One region of the Mesorhizobium sp. M2C.T.Ca.TU.002.02.1.1 genome, then DNA from elsewhere that is predicted to be linked to it. Evidence: predicted binding sites of a transcription regulator. Region 1 holds the regulator's gene; each other region holds the start of a gene.
What was found. Region 1 encodes LexA, which represses DNA repair genes until DNA is damaged. Its sites were predicted from a motif close to TGTTCNNNNTGTGTTCNG; they were not measured.
Positions count from the first base shown of each region.

Region 2: the regulator LexA is predicted to act here: its motif matches at 3,087-3,104, upstream of EOD07_RS21840 (single-stranded DNA-binding protein).
Region 3: the regulator LexA is predicted to act here: its motif matches at 1,783-1,800, upstream of EOD07_RS18510 (PA0069 family radical SAM protein).

Region 1 is NZ_RZTO01000388.1:51-5,236, reverse strand. Features, by position in the region: partial or broken gene EOD07_RS20085 (ComEC/Rec2 family competence protein) at 1-1,117, shown strand, start outside; gene lexA (transcriptional repressor LexA) at 1,111-1,851, opposite strand; gene glp (gephyrin-like molybdotransferase Glp) at 1,968-3,173, opposite strand; gene moaC (cyclic pyranopterin monophosphate synthase MoaC) at 3,173-3,649, opposite strand; gene trpC (indole-3-glycerol phosphate synthase TrpC) at 3,651-4,463, opposite strand; partial or broken gene trpD (anthranilate phosphoribosyltransferase) at 4,468-5,186, opposite strand, start outside.
Region 2 is NZ_RZTO01000447.1:303-5,070, forward strand. Features, by position in the region: partial or broken gene EOD07_RS21815 (excinuclease ABC subunit A) at 1-186, opposite strand, end outside; gene EOD07_RS21820 (hypothetical protein) at 1,196-1,477, opposite strand; gene EOD07_RS21825 (ATP-dependent Clp protease proteolytic subunit) at 1,552-2,154, opposite strand; gene EOD07_RS21830 (SRPBCC domain-containing protein) at 2,180-2,656, opposite strand; gene EOD07_RS21835 (metalloregulator ArsR/SmtB family transcription factor) at 2,653-2,967, opposite strand; gene EOD07_RS21840 (single-stranded DNA-binding protein) at 3,205-3,726, shown strand; gene EOD07_RS21845 (DUF2306 domain-containing protein) at 3,760-4,158, shown strand; gene EOD07_RS21850 (OsmC family protein) at 4,359-4,768, shown strand, end outside.
Region 3 is NZ_RZTO01000338.1:353-5,941, reverse strand. Features, by position in the region: partial or broken gene EOD07_RS18530 (hypothetical protein) at 1-75, shown strand, start outside; gene moaB (molybdenum cofactor biosynthesis protein B) at 62-619, shown strand; gene EOD07_RS18520 (aldehyde-activating protein) at 742-1,167, shown strand; gene EOD07_RS18515 (glycosyltransferase) at 1,223-1,726, opposite strand; gene EOD07_RS18510 (PA0069 family radical SAM protein) at 1,875-3,029, shown strand; gene EOD07_RS18505 (ribonuclease HII) at 3,224-3,922, shown strand; gene EOD07_RS18500 (F0F1 ATP synthase subunit B) at 4,372-4,863, opposite strand; gene EOD07_RS18495 (F0F1 ATP synthase subunit B) at 4,875-5,456, opposite strand; gene EOD07_RS18490 (F0F1 ATP synthase subunit C) at 5,518-5,589, opposite strand, start outside.

The sequences.
Region 1 (5,186 bases):
CTTCGCCGCCACCGCCGCCCTGGTCGGCGCCTATGCCGGCTTTGCCGACTATCGCGCCGGCAAAACGACCGCGCCGCCGGCAAAGCGTTCGTTCCTCGGGTTCCTGTCGCGAAAAATGGCGGTCGGTGTGGGTGGCGCCGCCGTGACGTCGCTCATCGCGGGCAGCGCGACGTTGCTGTTTGCGATCTGGCATTTCCAGCGCGTGTCGCCGCTCAGCCTGCTCGCCAACCTGGCGGTCATGCCGATCGTCTCGCTGATCGTCATGCCGTTTGCCGTGTTGAGCGCACTGGCTATGCCCTTCGGCTTCGACGGCCCGTTCCTCTTTGTCATGGGCAAGGGCCTGACGGCGATGATCGCCATTTCGGCGTGGATCTCCGAGCGCTCACCGGTCGATGCCGTCGGGCTGATCTCGATCCAGTCGGTGCTGCTGGCGACGGTCGCGCTGGTGATCGCGACGATGGCCACCACCTGGCTGAGGCTTGCCGCCGTTCCCTTTGCGCTCGCCGCGCTGCTGGCCATTCCGCATGCCCGCACGCCGGATGTGCTCATTTCCGAGGACGCGCATCTGGTGGCGATGCCGATCGGCGGCGGCGAGCTTGCCGTCAATCGCGACCGCTCCAACGAGTTCACCACCGACAACTGGAAACGTGCGCTGAAAGCCGAGACAATCGTGCCGCCGGAGACGTTCGCCAAAGATGCGCTGGACATCGCCGATCCCGTCGACCTGCCGCCCGGCTCGCCGTTCTACTGTACGGGTGATCTCTGCATCGGCCGGCATCCATCCGGCGCCATCGTCGCGCTCGCCGAAAACCGCGACAGCGCCCGGCCTGCCTGCGGCTTCGCTGATCTCATCGTCATCAACGACGCCACCGCCAACAATCCTTGCTACGATCCGCGCGTGCTTGTCGTCACCAAGCGGCAGCTGGCGCGCGACGGCAGCGCCGCCGTCTTCTTCGATCCGCAATCGGCAACCGCGCGGCCGGCCGTCCGCTATGCTGTGGAAGAGCCATATCGGCCCTGGCACGAGCAGCGGAAATACACTCGCGAAGCGAGAGGACTGCCGCCTTATCAAAAGCCTGCGCGGGCGGATGCGAAACCTTCGCGACCGGATCAGTAGCGGCGGATCAGCCCGACAAGCTTGCCCTGCACCTTGACCCGGTCCGGCCCGAAGATGCGGGTCTCGTAGGCCGGGTTGGCGGCCTCCAGCGCGATCGAGGCGCCCTTGCGGCGGAAGCGCTTGAGCGTCGCTTCCTCGTCATCGACCAGCGCGACCACGATCTCGCCCGGGCTTGCCGTGTTGGCGTTGCGGATGATGACGGTGTCGCCGTCGAAGATGCCGGCCTCGATCATCGAGTCGCCCTTGACCTCGAGCGCGTAATGCTCGCCGCCGGCTATCATGTCCGGCGGCACTGTGATCGAATGCGTCTGGTGCTGGATGGCGTCGATCGGCACGCCGGCGGCGATGCGGCCCATCACCGGAATGGATACGGCGGACCCGGCATCGTCGTCATTGCTTGGCGTCGGGGCGCGCGATGGCGTAGCCGGCTTGATCTGACGGTTGAGATTGTTCTGACCCAGGCTTCCCTGGATGACGCTCGGCGAAAACTTCTTCGCCGCATTGAGGCCGGGGGCGATCGAGTCGGGCAGCCGCAACACTTCCAGCGCGCGCGCCCGGTTCGGCAGCCGGCGAATGAAGCCGCGTTCCTCCAGCGCGGTGATCAGCCGGTGGATGCCGGACTTGGAGGCGAGGTCGAGCGCTTCCTTCATCTCGTCGAAAGACGGCGGAATCCCGCTTTCCTTCAGCCTTTCGTGGATGAACATCAGAAGTTCATGTTGTTTGCGCGTCAGCATGGCGGCCCCCACGGGTTCTGAAACCAGAATCAGAAAAACAAACCCAGAACAAACACTATCTGTTCCAGTTGTGTTCCGCAACCGTTTAAAGTTTAGTGAATTTGTTGACGTTTTGTTCAGCGTAACATCAGAACGCTGCATTCGGCGCCGGTTTCGGCGGCCGGCGCGAAAGGCTCGCGCACGATCAGGCCGTTGGCGTCGGCGAGCATCCTCAGCATCGAGGAGTCCTGGATGCCGAACGGGGTCGCGACCAGCGTGCCGGCGTCCTCGCGCACGACGGCGCGCACATAGTCCTGCCTGAGGTCATTGGCCTGCATCGCGGCGCCCAGCCGGGCCGTTCGCAGGTCTTGCCTATGGTCGCGGCCGCCGAGCCGGGCAAGCAGCGGCTTCAGGAACAGCTGCGAGCAGACGATGCTTGCCACCGGATTGCCGGGCAGGCCGATGCAACGGACGTTGCCAAGCCGGCCGAACATCAGCGGTTTGCCGGGGCGCATGGCGATCTTCCAGAAGTCGAGCTGCATGCCTTCGCCGGTCAGCACGTCATGGATCAGGTCGTGATCACCGACCGAGGCACCGCCGAGCGTGACGATGACATCGGCATTCGCCTCGACCGCTTTCCTGACCAACGCGGCGATCGCCTCCTTGCGGTCGGCGGCGATGCCGAGATCGAGCGCACGTGCGCCGACCGACTGGGCGGCTGCGGCGACGCCATAGGCATTCGACGAAATGATCTGATCGGGGCCGAGCGCGCTGCCCGGGGGCAGCAGTTCATCGCCGGTGGCGATGATTGCGACCAGCGGCCGGCGTACGACATTCAGGGCGGGATGGTTGGCCGAGGCGGCCAGCGAAAGGGCTGCCGCATCGAGCACACGGCCCTTTTCGAGCAGCACGTCGCCCTCACCGAAGTCGAGCCCGCGGCGACGTACATTGCGTGCTTGCGCGGTCGGTTCGGTGACCTCGATCTTGCCATTGCCGCGATCGCGGACGTTTTCCTGGATGACGATGGTGTCGGCGCCATCAGGCAGCGGCGCGCCGGTGAAGATGCGCACGGCCTGGCCTTCGCCGACGGTCCCGGAAAAGCGCCGCCCTGCAGGCGCCATGCCTATGACCTCGAGTTGCGCCGGCGCCGAAGCGACGTCGGCGGCGCGCGCGGCGTAGCCGTCCATGGCGGAGGCGTTGAAGGGCGGCTGCGTGCGCAGCGCCACAACCGGTTCCGCCAGGACCCGCCCGGCCGCATCCGCCAGCGGAATGCGTTCGCCCGGCAAAGGTGCTGCGCCGTCGAGCAGGCGTTCGAGCGCTTCGGCGACCGGAACCAACGCCATCAGGCATCCGCCTTGTAGTCACCGGACTTACCGCCGGTCTTCTCGACCAGCCGGACGCCGGAAATCACCATGCCGCGATCCGCCGCCTTGGCCATGTCGTAGATGGTGAGGCAAGCGACCGAGGCGGCGGTCAGCGCCTCCATCTCCACGCCGGTCTTGCCGGTGACACGGGCGAGCGCGGTGACCCTGAGGCCCGGCAGCGTGCGGTCCGGCTCGATCTCGACGGCCACTTTGGTGAGAAGCAGCGGATGGCAAAGCGGGATCAACTCATGCGTCTTCTTCGCGGCCATGATGCCGGCGATGCGCGCTGTGCCCAGCACGTCGCCTTTCTTGGCGTCGCCAGCGAGAATCATCTCCAGCGTTTCAGGCCGCATGGAGACAACGCCTTCGGCGGTCGCGGTGCGCGTCGTCTCGGCCTTGTCGCCGACATCGACCATGTTGGCTTCGCCCTTGGCGCCGAGATGGGTGAGGGCCATATCAGACGGCCTCGGCCGCTGCCTTGCCCGTCAGCAGAAGCTCGGTTGCCGCGGCCACATCGGCCTGTCGCATCAGGCTCTCGCCGACCAGGAAGGTGCCGATCTTGCTCTTCTCCAGCCGGCGGCAATCCTGATGCGTGAAGATGCCGCTTTCGCCGACCAGCAGCCGGTTCGCCGGCACCATCGGCGCCAACCGCTCGGAAGTCTCAAGGCTGGTCTCGAAGGTCCGCAGATTACGGTTGTTGATACCGATCAGCCGCGACGACAATTTTAGCGCACGCTCCATTTCAGCCTCGTTATGCACCTCGATCAGAGCGTCCATGCCGAGCTCGAAGGCGGTCGCTTCGAGGTCCCTGGCCAGCGTGTCGTCGACGCTCGCCATGATGATCAGGATGGCGTCGGCGCCCCAGGCGCGCGCTTCGTAGACCTGGTAGGGATCGAACAGGAAATCCTTGCGCAGGGCCGGCAAGCGTACCGCTGCCCGCGCGGCCGTCAGGAATTCCGGCGCGCCCTGAAAGGACGGTGCATCGGTCAGCACCGAAAGACAGGCTGCGCCACCTTTCTGATAAGCCCTGGCGAGCGCCGGCGGATCGAAATCGGCGCGGATCAGGCCTTTGGAAGGGCTGGCCTTCTTGATCTCGGCGATCAGCGCGAAGTTGCCGGCCCGGCGCTTGGCGTCGAGCGCCGCGAGGAAGCCGCGCGTCGCACCGGCATCCTTTGCCCGCGCCTTGATCTCGACGAACGGTACTTTCGCTTTCGCCGCGGCGATCTCGTCGCGCTTGTAGGCTTCGATCTTGCGCAGGATATCCGACAAGGCCTTATCCGTTCGAAATCTCGACAAGCTTGTCCAGCACGCCAAGCGCGCGGCCGCTGTCGATCGCTTGCGCCGCCGCCGCGATGCCGTCGGCCAAAGTCGTCACCTTGCCGGCCACGACCAGCCCGGCGCCGGCATTCATCAGCACCGTATCGCGATAAGCGCCGGGCGCTCCGCCCAGCATATCGCGTAATTCCTTGGCGTTGTAGGCCGCGTCGCCGCCGCGCAGCTCTTCCCTGGTGTGCCGCTTCAATCCGACGGCTTCCGGCGTCAGGGTAAAGCTGCGGATCTCGCCGCCGGCAAGCTCCGCCACCTGGGTCTCGCCCGTGGTGGTGATCTCATCATAGCCGTCGCCATGGACGACCCAGGCGTGCTCGGCGCCCAGCGCCTTCAACGTCTCGGCCACCGGCATGATCCATTCCGGCAGGAAAACGCCGACCATCTGGCGGCTGACGCCGGCGGGATTCGACAGCGGTCCGAGCAGGTTGAAGATGGTGCGGGTGCCGAGCTCGACGCGAGTCGGCCCGACATGCTTCATCGCCGGATGATGCGCCGGCGCGAACATGAAGCCGACACCGGCCTCGTGGATGCAGCGGCCGATCATTTCGGGCGAGATGTCGATCTTGACGCCCAGCGCCGTCAGCACGTCGGCGGAGCCGGTCAGCGAGGACAGGCCGCGATTGCCATGCTTGGCTACCGGCACGCCGGCGGCGGCGATGACGA
Region 2 (4,768 bases), on a different contig from region 1:
GGCCGACAGGCTTTCGACGTAACGGCGCTGGCCCTCGGCATAGATGGTGTCGAAAGCGAGCGACGACTTGCCGGAGCCGGACAGCCCCGTCATGACGATCAGGCTGTCACGCGGCAGGTCGAGATCGACGTTCTTGAGATTGTGTTCGCGCGCCCCGCGAATGGAAAGGTATTTTTGGTCGGCCATCGCCGGTCGCCGCCTCAGATCTGGAATTTGCTGGATTGGGCGGGTTCGTCCCGGCCATCCCATATGTAGGTTGTTTTGCCGCCGCGTCGAGAGACGCCACAATCTCGACGGAAGAAGCCTATCTTGGGTTTAACCGCCTTTCGCGCGAGGGGGCAAGCGGAAAGAACAAAGGCCGAACACGCTCCTGACAAAGCGCTGTGGAAACAATCGCGCCAGGCGCCGTGGACACAAGTGCCGCCGATCCCGTCCCATTGATCCACAGGGCCACCCGGCTTACCCGTACGTAACCTCCTGCCGATCACATTTTTCGGTAACCGGCTATCGACGGTTGACGTCGCAGACCTAGGGGAGCAGTCTCAAAACCGTCAACGAAGCCGGCCGTCTTTCGATGGCCTCGCCGCCCAACAGGCGGCCTGCGAGACGCCGCAGGCGATAGCGATTTGCGCTTCGAACGACATTGTCGCAACGGACCCAGGAGCGGAGCATGACGCCACCGGACAGTCCCTTGAGGCTCCACACGGAGATGGAGCCGCGGCGGGCATAAGTGCCAGGGCAGACTTGAAACGCCAGCCCGACAAACCGTGACTTGCCGATTCCCTACAATCAGAGACGATAGTCGGATCGTCGGCTGAACGCCGCGTTGCATCCGAAACAGAACGCCGGCAGTCCACTCCCGGCTAAAGTTGGATTTCAGATCCATGAAGCCCCATCCGTCTGCACAGCAGGGATGGGGCTTACATTTTGTCATTCTCGTCATCCTTGGGCGTAGCGAAGCGAAGACCCAAGGATCCATGCCGTTACCTCAGTCGAGGGGCGCAACGGTGCAGAATTCTGTACCGTCGCATCGCATTGGCGTAACGGCATGGCTTCTATGGTCTGCGCCGCGTCGCTTCGCTCCTTGCTTCGCCATAGAATGATGGGCTGAGAAGCGCCTCAGCCAATCGCCACAGTCGTGTGGATTGCGCTGACAGGTATCACCCAATCAGACAAAATTCCCGTGGCAGGACGATCAGCGGTTCGGCAGCTTCATGCCGCCCGTCGCCATGTCGATCGTGATGCTGCCGCCGATCCTGACATCGGTGTTGCCGATCTTGAACGAACCGTTGTTGCCGGCGGGCTGCGCGTCATCCGGTTCCGGCTGCGGCGCCGGCTTGGCGATGCGGTAGTCGTCGCTGACCCCTGGCAATTTCTGCGTCGAGCTGTCGTCGGCAAGCGCGGTGCCGGCCATCAGCGCGGCGGCAAGCGCGGCGAGGATAGCGCACACATGTCTGGGCTGAACGGATCCGATCATACGCGGACTATAGGGACGCGGCTGGAGCGATGCCAGACGCGCGGCGATCAAATTGCCGCGCGTCTACCGCGACGTCAGGCCGCTTTCTTGCGCGTGTCGTAGACGTGGTCGACGAGACCCCAGTCCTTCGCTTCCGCGGCGCTCATGAAATAGTCGCGGTCGAGCGTGCGCTCGACCTCCTCGTAGGTGCGGCCGCAATGTTTGGCGTAGAGCTCGGTCATGTGCTGCTTGGTGCGCACGATGTCCTCGGCGTGGCGCTGGATGTCGGAGGCCTGGCCCTGGAAGCCGCCGAGCGGCTGATGCAGCACGATCCTGGTGTTGGGCAGGGCGATGCGGCGTCCCGGGGAGCCTGCCATCAGCAGGAAGGAGCCCATCGAGGCGGCAAAGCCCATGCATACCGTCGACACCGGGCAGGAGATGTATTGCATGGTGTCGTAGATGGCGAAGCCGCTGGTCACCATGCCGCCGGGCGAGTTGATGTAGAGCGAGATCTCCTTGTCGGGATTGTCCGATTCCAGCGACAGAAGCTGGGCGCAGACCAGCGCCGAGACATTGTCGTTGATCTCGCCATTGATGAAGACGATGCGCTCGCGCAGCAGCCGCGAAAAGATATCGAAGGAGCGCTCGCCGCGGCTCGATTGCTCGATGACCATCGGCACAAGGTTGGCAATGCTCATGACGGGTTTCCTCTGCTTCTATCGATCAGGCCGCGCGCAGCATCATTGAGGGCGCATTGGCGGAGGTCGGGTTCTTGCGCGCGTAAAGCGAAAGCCCGCAGCCGGCGCCGGAAACAGCGACGAGGGGCTGCGCGGCCGGCGCGAAGCCGTCATGCACGATGCGGAGATGCGTGCCGCCCGAGGCGGTGCCGGCAAGCGTGAAAGTGACGATGCTGTCGAAGGCGGGGAACTGGTCCGCATCCTTCGCGCCGGGCCGCTCGCGCCAGGAGTAGCGCAGCAGCCTGCCGGGCTCGGCCTCGAGCACCTCGCATTCGATCGGCGCATCCGGTCCGGCGAAGGCGAAGCGGCTGCCTGCTTCCGCCTTGATGTCGTTCGGCATCAGCCAGGCGGCGAGCAGTTCCGGCTCGGTCAGTGCCCGCCAGACTTTTTCCGGCGGATCGGGAAGGTCGCATTCGAAGCTGAGCGGCGCTTCGTCGACCGTCGGGTTTTCGGGTGCCGTCATTGATCCATTCCCTTCAGAACCGTCTTCAACTTCTCGATGCGTTCCGGCCAGAAGGCGCGGTAGCGCTCGATCCAGCCGAGCAGGGGGTCGAGCCCTTGCGGATCGGCGCGGTAATAGGCGTTGCGGCCGGCGCGCCGCTCGACCACGAGGCCAGCGCTGCGCAGCACGGCGAGATGCTGCGAGACCGCCGGCTGCGACACGCTCATGCCGGCGCGCAGCTCGCTCACGCTCATCTCGCTGGCGGTCAGCCGCTCGTAAACGGCGCGGCGCGTCGGGTCGGCAAGCGCCCGGAAAATCTCTGCCTCGATCATGGATAAAAGCATAAGTCGATACTTATCGATTTGGCAAGCTTCTATTTGATCGCCATATCGAGATACACGTTCAGGCGCCGCCTTTGCTGACATTCCTTGACAGAAAGGACGGTTCTGACTAGAACGAAAAGAGAACAAAAACCTTGTGGGAAAAGCCAGCCTTTGCGGGCATGGGCGACCCCAAGGCTGTAAGGTGAGCGACTTAAAATTTGTTTCGGATGAGCGCGGAGAAGTGAGATGGCGGGTAGCGTCAACAAGGTCATTCTGGTCGGCAATCTCGGGGCGGACCCTGAAATCCGCCGCCTGAATTCCGGCGATCCGGTCGTCAACATCCGCATCGCCACTTCGGAAAGCTGGCGCGACAAGAACTCGGGCGAGCGCAAGGAAAAGACCGAGTGGCATAATGTCGTGATCTTCAACGACCAGCTCGCCAAGGTGGCCGAGCAGTATTTGAAGAAGGGCATGAAGGTCTATGTCGAGGGCCAGCTGCAGACCCGCAAATGGCAGGACCAGACCGGCAACGACCGCTACACGACCGAGATCGTGCTGCAAAAATTCCGCGGCGAGTTGCAGATGCTCGACGCGCGCGGCGAGGGTGGCGGCGGCCAGGTCGGCAATTATTCCGGCGGCGGCAGCAGCCGCGGCTCCGATTTCGGCCAGTCCGGCCCGAACGAAGGTTTCAGCCGTGGTGGCGGCGGTTCCAGAGGTGGCGGTGGCGGCGGCTCGTCGCGCGAGCTGGACGACGAGATCCCGTTCTAAGTGTCTCGAAACGGGCATTTGAAGGAAGGCGCGATGTCGTTCGGACCGCTTCTGTCGGCGCCGCCTCCCATCCCATGGCATGCCTTCGCGGCCTTCGCCGCTTTAGCCATCGGCGGCGCCCAATTGGCGCTGCCGAAGGGGACTATGCGCCACCGCGCGCTGGGTTATGCCTGGGCGGCGCTGATGCTGATCATCGCCATATCCAGCTTCTGGATCCAGCAAATACGGCTCATCGGGCCGTTCAGTCCGATCCATCTGTTGTCGATCCTGGTGCTGGTCACCGTGCCGCTGGCGGTCTGGCACGCGCATAACCATCGGGTGGCAAAGCATCGCAAGGTGATGATCTCGCTCTATGTCTTTGCACTGATTGGCGCGGGCATTTTCACACTGCTGCCCGGTCGGATCATGCATATCGTCGTGTTCGGCCAGTAGGCGTGTTGATATTCAGGTGAGGCCGGCCTGCAAATGGCGGCTTCCTGTGCTTCCGGTGCTCACGTACTTCAAGTACGCTCCGCTCCGGTTCTCGAAGACCACCAATTTGGTCGCTTCGCGCCCGTCTTCGACTCCGGCGCGGCCTGACCTGAATCTCAACACGCCTTAGCGCGGACGGGAATTTTTCAAGGAAGATCAACGTGAAAGCACGCGTCAAATGGGTCGAGGAACGCACCTTCGTCGGCGAATCCGGCAGTGGGCATAAGGTCGTGCTGGGTACGGCGCATGGGCCGGATGGCAAGACGCCTGGACCGAGCCCGATGGAGCTGGTGCTGATCGGCACCGGCGGTTGCTCGGCCTTTGACGTCGTCCACATCCTCGAAAAGGGCCGCGAGGCGGTCGAGGATTGCGTGGTCGAGCTCGACGCCGACCGGGCCGAGACCGACCCCAAAGTGTTCACCCGCATCCACATGCATTTCATCGTCAAGGGCCGCGCGCTCTCGCACGACAAGGTCAAGCGCGCGATCGACCTGTCGATCGAGAAATACTGCTCGGCCAGCGCCATGATGGCGAAGACGGCGACGCTTACGCATGATTTCGAGGTGGTCGA
Region 3 (5,589 bases), on a different contig from region 1:
GCGATCCGCGCCCGCCACCCCGACTGGTTCGTCGCGGCGACGCGCAGCATGGAGGTGAGCGATGGCGAAGCTTGACGAAAACCGGCCCTTCATCCCGGTGCGCATCGCGGTGCTGACGGTCTCCGATACGCGCAGCCTTGCCGACGACAAGTCCGGCCAGACGCTGGCCGACCGCATCGCGCAAGCCGGCCATACGCTTGCCGCGCGCGACATCGTCACTGACGACCGCGACAAGATCCGTGACAAGGTGCTCGGCTGGTCGAAGGACGAAAACATCGATGTCGTCATCACCACCGGCGGCACAGGCTTCACCGGCCGCGATGTGACACCGGAGGCGCTGGAGCCGATCTTCGAGAAACGCATGGACGGCTTTTCGGAAGTCTTCCACCGCATCTCCTACGACAAGATCGGCACCTCGACGATCCAGAGCCGGGCGACAGGCGGGGTCGTCAACGCCACCTTCGTCTTCGTGCTGCCTGGCTCGCCCGGCGCCTGCAAGGATGCCTGGGACGGCATTATCAAGGCGCAGCTCGACTACCGCCACATGCCCTGCAATTTCGTCGAGATCATGCCGCGGCTGGACGAGCATCTCCGGCGCGGCGGCAAGCCCGCCTCGTAACCGCAGGCAAAGGCGAGCGGCCGGCATCCGGTTCGCAGGCGAAATGGCGCTATGGCCTGCGAGCAGCCATTTCGAAGCCGGCACCGGCAAAGTACCTTGTGCCGCGAACAAGGAACCTTGCCATGACCGTTCACAGCGGCGGCTGCCATTGCGGCAACATCCGCCTCAGCTTCTCCACAGCGCTCGATCCGGCCGCGCTGGAAATCCGCGCCTGCCAATGCTCCTTCTGCACACGGCATGGCTCGCGCGCCGCCGCCGACCCGAACGGCAGGCTGGTGGTTTCGGTCGCGGACAGGGATCGCCTCCAGGTCTACCGCTTCGGCCTGCGCACCGCCGACTATCTCGTCTGCCGCGACTGCGGCGTCTATGTCGCGGCAATCGCCGGTCAGGGCGACGACGCCACGGCGGTCGTCATCGTCAACTCGCTCGACGATCGCGCGTCGTTCTCGCGCGAGCCGGTCGCCGTCTGGTTCGACACCGAGACGCGCGAGCAACGTCTGGCGAGGCGCCGCAGCGCCTGGATGCCGGTTGAGATCGAGGGGATCTGACTGGGCTGGGTTGCGCTTCTTCCTTCTCCCCTTGCGGGAGAAGGGAGAGCCGGCCTTACTTCGGGGGCGCCACCCAGATTTCGGCATTGAGCCTTCTGGTCGCCAGGCCGCGCGCCAGGGCTTCGGCGTTGCGCGCGCTCTTTGCCAGGGCCGACGCCTGGCGCTTGCTGATGACGAGGCCCTCGGCCAGCGCCCGGTTGCCCGAAAAGACGCGGGCCAGGAATGGCGCGCGATCGGCCCGGGCGCGTGAAAAGCGCGCCGGCATGGTCTGCTTCGCCGTGTGCGCCACGACCTCGTCGATCCAGCCTTCGGCGAGCCTGGCGCCGGGCTCCAGAAGAAGCAGCCAATCGCCCTTGGCCTGGCCGATGCCCACGGCGACCCCGCCGGCCACATAATGACAGCCGGCATGCTCGGCCACCCGATGCGTCTGGTCGGTCGAGCCTTGATCGCAGACGATCACGTCGCGCACGACGCCTTCGACCGCGCCGCCGACCAGCGAGGCGAGCGTGCGGGCAAGACCCTCTTCATCGTTCAAGGTTTCGATGAGAACGCTGAGCATATCAGCCGAATAGCGGAAAGTGCGGCGATGCGCCAGTTACACGCTCCAAGTGAAAAAGTTCTTGCTTTGTTCTCATGGGCAAAATAGGAATAGTTTCATGAACAGAGCGATTCGACAGCCTGCCGACAGTCCTTGGGAGAGGGCGAAAATGGAACAGATCGTACGCGCCGACATTGCTGCTTTCGGAGCAGGACGAGCCGAGATGGCAAATGCGATGATCGAGCAGAGCGGCATGCGCGTGCGGCCCGATCGCAATCGCGGCCGTTCGGCCGGCATCAACCCGTCCGGCCGGTTCGAGCCGGTCAGCCGGCATGTGTTCGACGACGGCTGGAACTCGCTGGAGGAACTGCCGCCGTTCAAGACGGAAGTGCAGGTCGAAAAGCCGCGCACGATCATCACGCGCAACGAGTCGCCCGACATTTCCTTCGACCGTTCGATCAACCCCTATCGCGGCTGCGAGCATGGCTGCGTCTATTGCTTCGCCCGGCCGACGCATGCCTTCATGGGCCTGTCGCCAGGGCTCGATTTCGAATCGAAGCTGTTCGCCAAGCCGGACGCGGCGCGCATGCTGGACCGGGAATTGTCGAAGCCGGGCTACCAGCCGCGCACGATCGCCATCGGCACCAACACCGATCCCTACCAGCCGATCGAGAAACAATACCGGATCATGCGCGAGATCCTGGAAGTGCTTGAGGCGCGCGGCCATCCGGTCGGCATCGTGACGAAGTCTGCGCTGGTGACGCGCGACATCGACATCCTGTCGCGCATGGCCGAGCGCGGCCTTGCAAAAGTGGCGCTGTCGGTGACGACGATGGACCGCATGCTGGCCCGCACCATGGAGCCGCGCGCATCGACGCCGACGAAGCGGCTGGAGGCGATCAGGCAGCTTTCGGATGCCGGCATTCCGGCGTCCGTGATGGTGGCGCCGATCATCCCGGGTCTCAATGATCCGGAGATGGAACGCATCCTCGATTCGGCCAGAGCCGCGGGCTCCAGGGAGGCCGGCTACGTCATCCTGCGCCTGCCGCTCGAAGTGGCGCCGATCTTCAAGGACTGGCTGTTGCGGCATTATCCGGACCGCTATCGCCATGTGATGTCGCTGATCCGTTCGATGCGCGACGGCAAGGATTACGATTCGGAATGGGGCAAGCGCATGAAGGGCGCCGGCCCCTATGCCTGGCAGATCGGCCGACGCTTCGAGATCGCCGCCAAGCGGCTGGGCCTCAATATCGAGCGACGGCAGCTTCGCACCGACCAATTCGTCGCAGGCTCCGGCGCCGGTGAGCAGCTGATGCTGCTTTGATATCTGCGCCGGCCCATGACGGCCGGTGCCAAGCACTTCCAGACACAGCGATTTTCCGTCTGGAATTGTCACTTGTTCGAAATTCCGTCCGGCCCTTGTCCCCCGGCCGTGAGACGGTGCCTTCCCGGTCCGACGCCCCATCCGACCCGGAAGGACTTGCGGAGAATCGGAGCCGATGCGAACCTCGCCGCACCATGGCTCGCGCGCGTTCCGATTCTCCGCTTCTCTTTGAAATGGTCGAGAAGCCCGACTTCTCGATCGAGACGAAGGCGATGGCCGACGGGCTGTGGCCGGTCGCCGGCATGGATGAGGCAGGCCGCGGTCCGCTCGCGGGTCCGGTGGTGGCCGCCGCGGTGGTGCTCAACCCCGCCAACATCCCGGAAGGCCTCGACGATTCCAAACGCCTCACCCATTTGCAGCGCGAGGCGCTGTTCCTCAAGATCCTCGGCTCGGCGCTCAGCGTATCGATGGCCTCGATCAGCGCCGAAGGCATCGACAACAGCAACATCCTGAAGGCAAGCCTCGAAGCGATGCGCCGAGCCGCCGCGGGCCTCTCGCTGCAACCGAAACTCGCCTTGGCCGACGGCCGCGACGTTCCGCCCGGCCTCGCCTGCGAAGGCCGCGCGCTGATCAAAGGCGACCAGCGCTCGCAGTCGATCGCCGCCGCCTCGATCGTCGCCAAGGTGATGCGCGACCGCATGATGTGCGGCTGCGGCGGACATCACGAGCATTACGGCTTCGAGGTGCATATGGGCTATGCGACGGTCCGGCACCGCACCGCGATCGAGATGCATGGGCCGGTGGCACGGCTGCATCGGGCGTCGTTCGCGCCTTTCCGGCTGGGTGGCGCCGAGGTGGCGGAAGAGGAAGAGAGCCTCGCCGGGCTGGAGTGATAGCCACCTCTCCCACTTTGTCTACGCTATGCACACATCTATTGTGACTGGCGTGACTGATCAGGCCTGAGGCTTGATTGCCACGTGGTTCCCCCAATCCGTCGCTGCTTCGCAGCGCCACCTTTCCCCCCTCCGGAGGGAAAGGAAGGGAGTTTTGCTGGACGCGCGTTGACGGCAAAAGGCGTGGCGCCTTTCCTCTACCCCGTCGATCGGGGGAGAGGTGGCCCGGCGAAGCCGAGACGGAGTGGGGGTCGACCAGCGCTGCATAGACAATGCATGCGCCAGGCTGCCATACACGCTATCGCCAATGACCAGCCGCTTGGAATGTGCATGCCGTAGCCCACTTTGTGGTTGAGATCAGCAGTTCAGGCGCCCCGCCTTTCCGACAACAAAAAAGCCGCCGGGTTGCCCAGGCGGCTTTTAATTTCGAAGCTTAGCTAGAATTCAGCTCAGTTCAGCTTGGCCTTCACGTCATTGAGCGCCGACTTGAACAGATCCGCACCGGCCTTGGCATCGACCTTGGCGGCGAGCAGCGCGCGGGCGGCTTCGACGGCGATGTCGACGGCCGAGGCGCGCACTTCGCTGACGGCCTCGCGCTCGGCCTGGCTGATCTTCTGCTCGGCAAGCGCGGTGCGCCGGGCGACATAGTCCTCGGTCTTCTTGGCCGCCTCGGAAGCGAGCAGCTCAGCCTCGCGCTTGGCGGCGGCGACGATGTCGGCGGCCTCCTTCTCGGCTTCCTTGCGCTTCTGCTGATACTGACCAAGCAATTGCTGGGCTTCTTCACGAAGCTTGCGCGCTTCCTCGAGCTCGGCGCTGATCTTGGCCGCGCGGGCGTCGAGCGATTTGGCGAGCATGCCCGGCACTTTCAGATAGATGACGGCGCCGAGGAAGATGAGCAGGGCGATTGTGGCCCAGAGCGTGGCGAGTGATGTGGCGTCCATGATCCCGCTCCTCACCGGCTCGCGGATTTGACCGCGGCCGCGATCTCGGACTTGTCGGCCTTGCCGCCGACAAGCGCCTCGACGATGGCCGATGTGGTGTCCTCGGCGATGGTGCCGACTTCCTTCATCGCCTTGGCCTTGATCGAGGCGATGCTCGCCTCGGCCTCGCCAAGCTTCTTCTCGAGCTCGGCCTCAAGCTTCTTGCGCGTGCCCTCGGCGTCCGCCTTGGCGGCGTCGCTTGCCTGCTGGCCGATCTTGTTGGCGTTGGCCTTGGCCTCCGCCAGTTCCTGCTCATAGGCGGCAACGGCGGCATCCGCCTCGCCCTTCAGCCTTGCGGCATGGTCGAGGTCCTGGGTGATGCGGTCGTTGCGGACATCGATGATGCCGCCGAGACGCGGCATCACAACGCGCTTCAGGAACAGGTAGAAGAGCCCGAAGGTGATGACCAGCCACAGGATCTGCGACGGGAAGGTCTTGGCATCGAACGGCGGGAACGCTTCATGCTCCGCGGCGGGCACGGCAGTGCCCGCATGCGTATCGCCCTCGGCCGCGGCCGGCGCTGTTTCTTGCGCGTAGGCAGATGTCACGAACATCTCATTCCCCTGTCCATGGAACGGGGCCGCACCATGCGGCCCCTTTCGTCAGCTCTCAATCTTACTTGAAGACCAGGAGCAGAGCGATCAGGAGCGAGAAGATGCCCAGAGCTTCGGTCACGGCGAAGCCGAA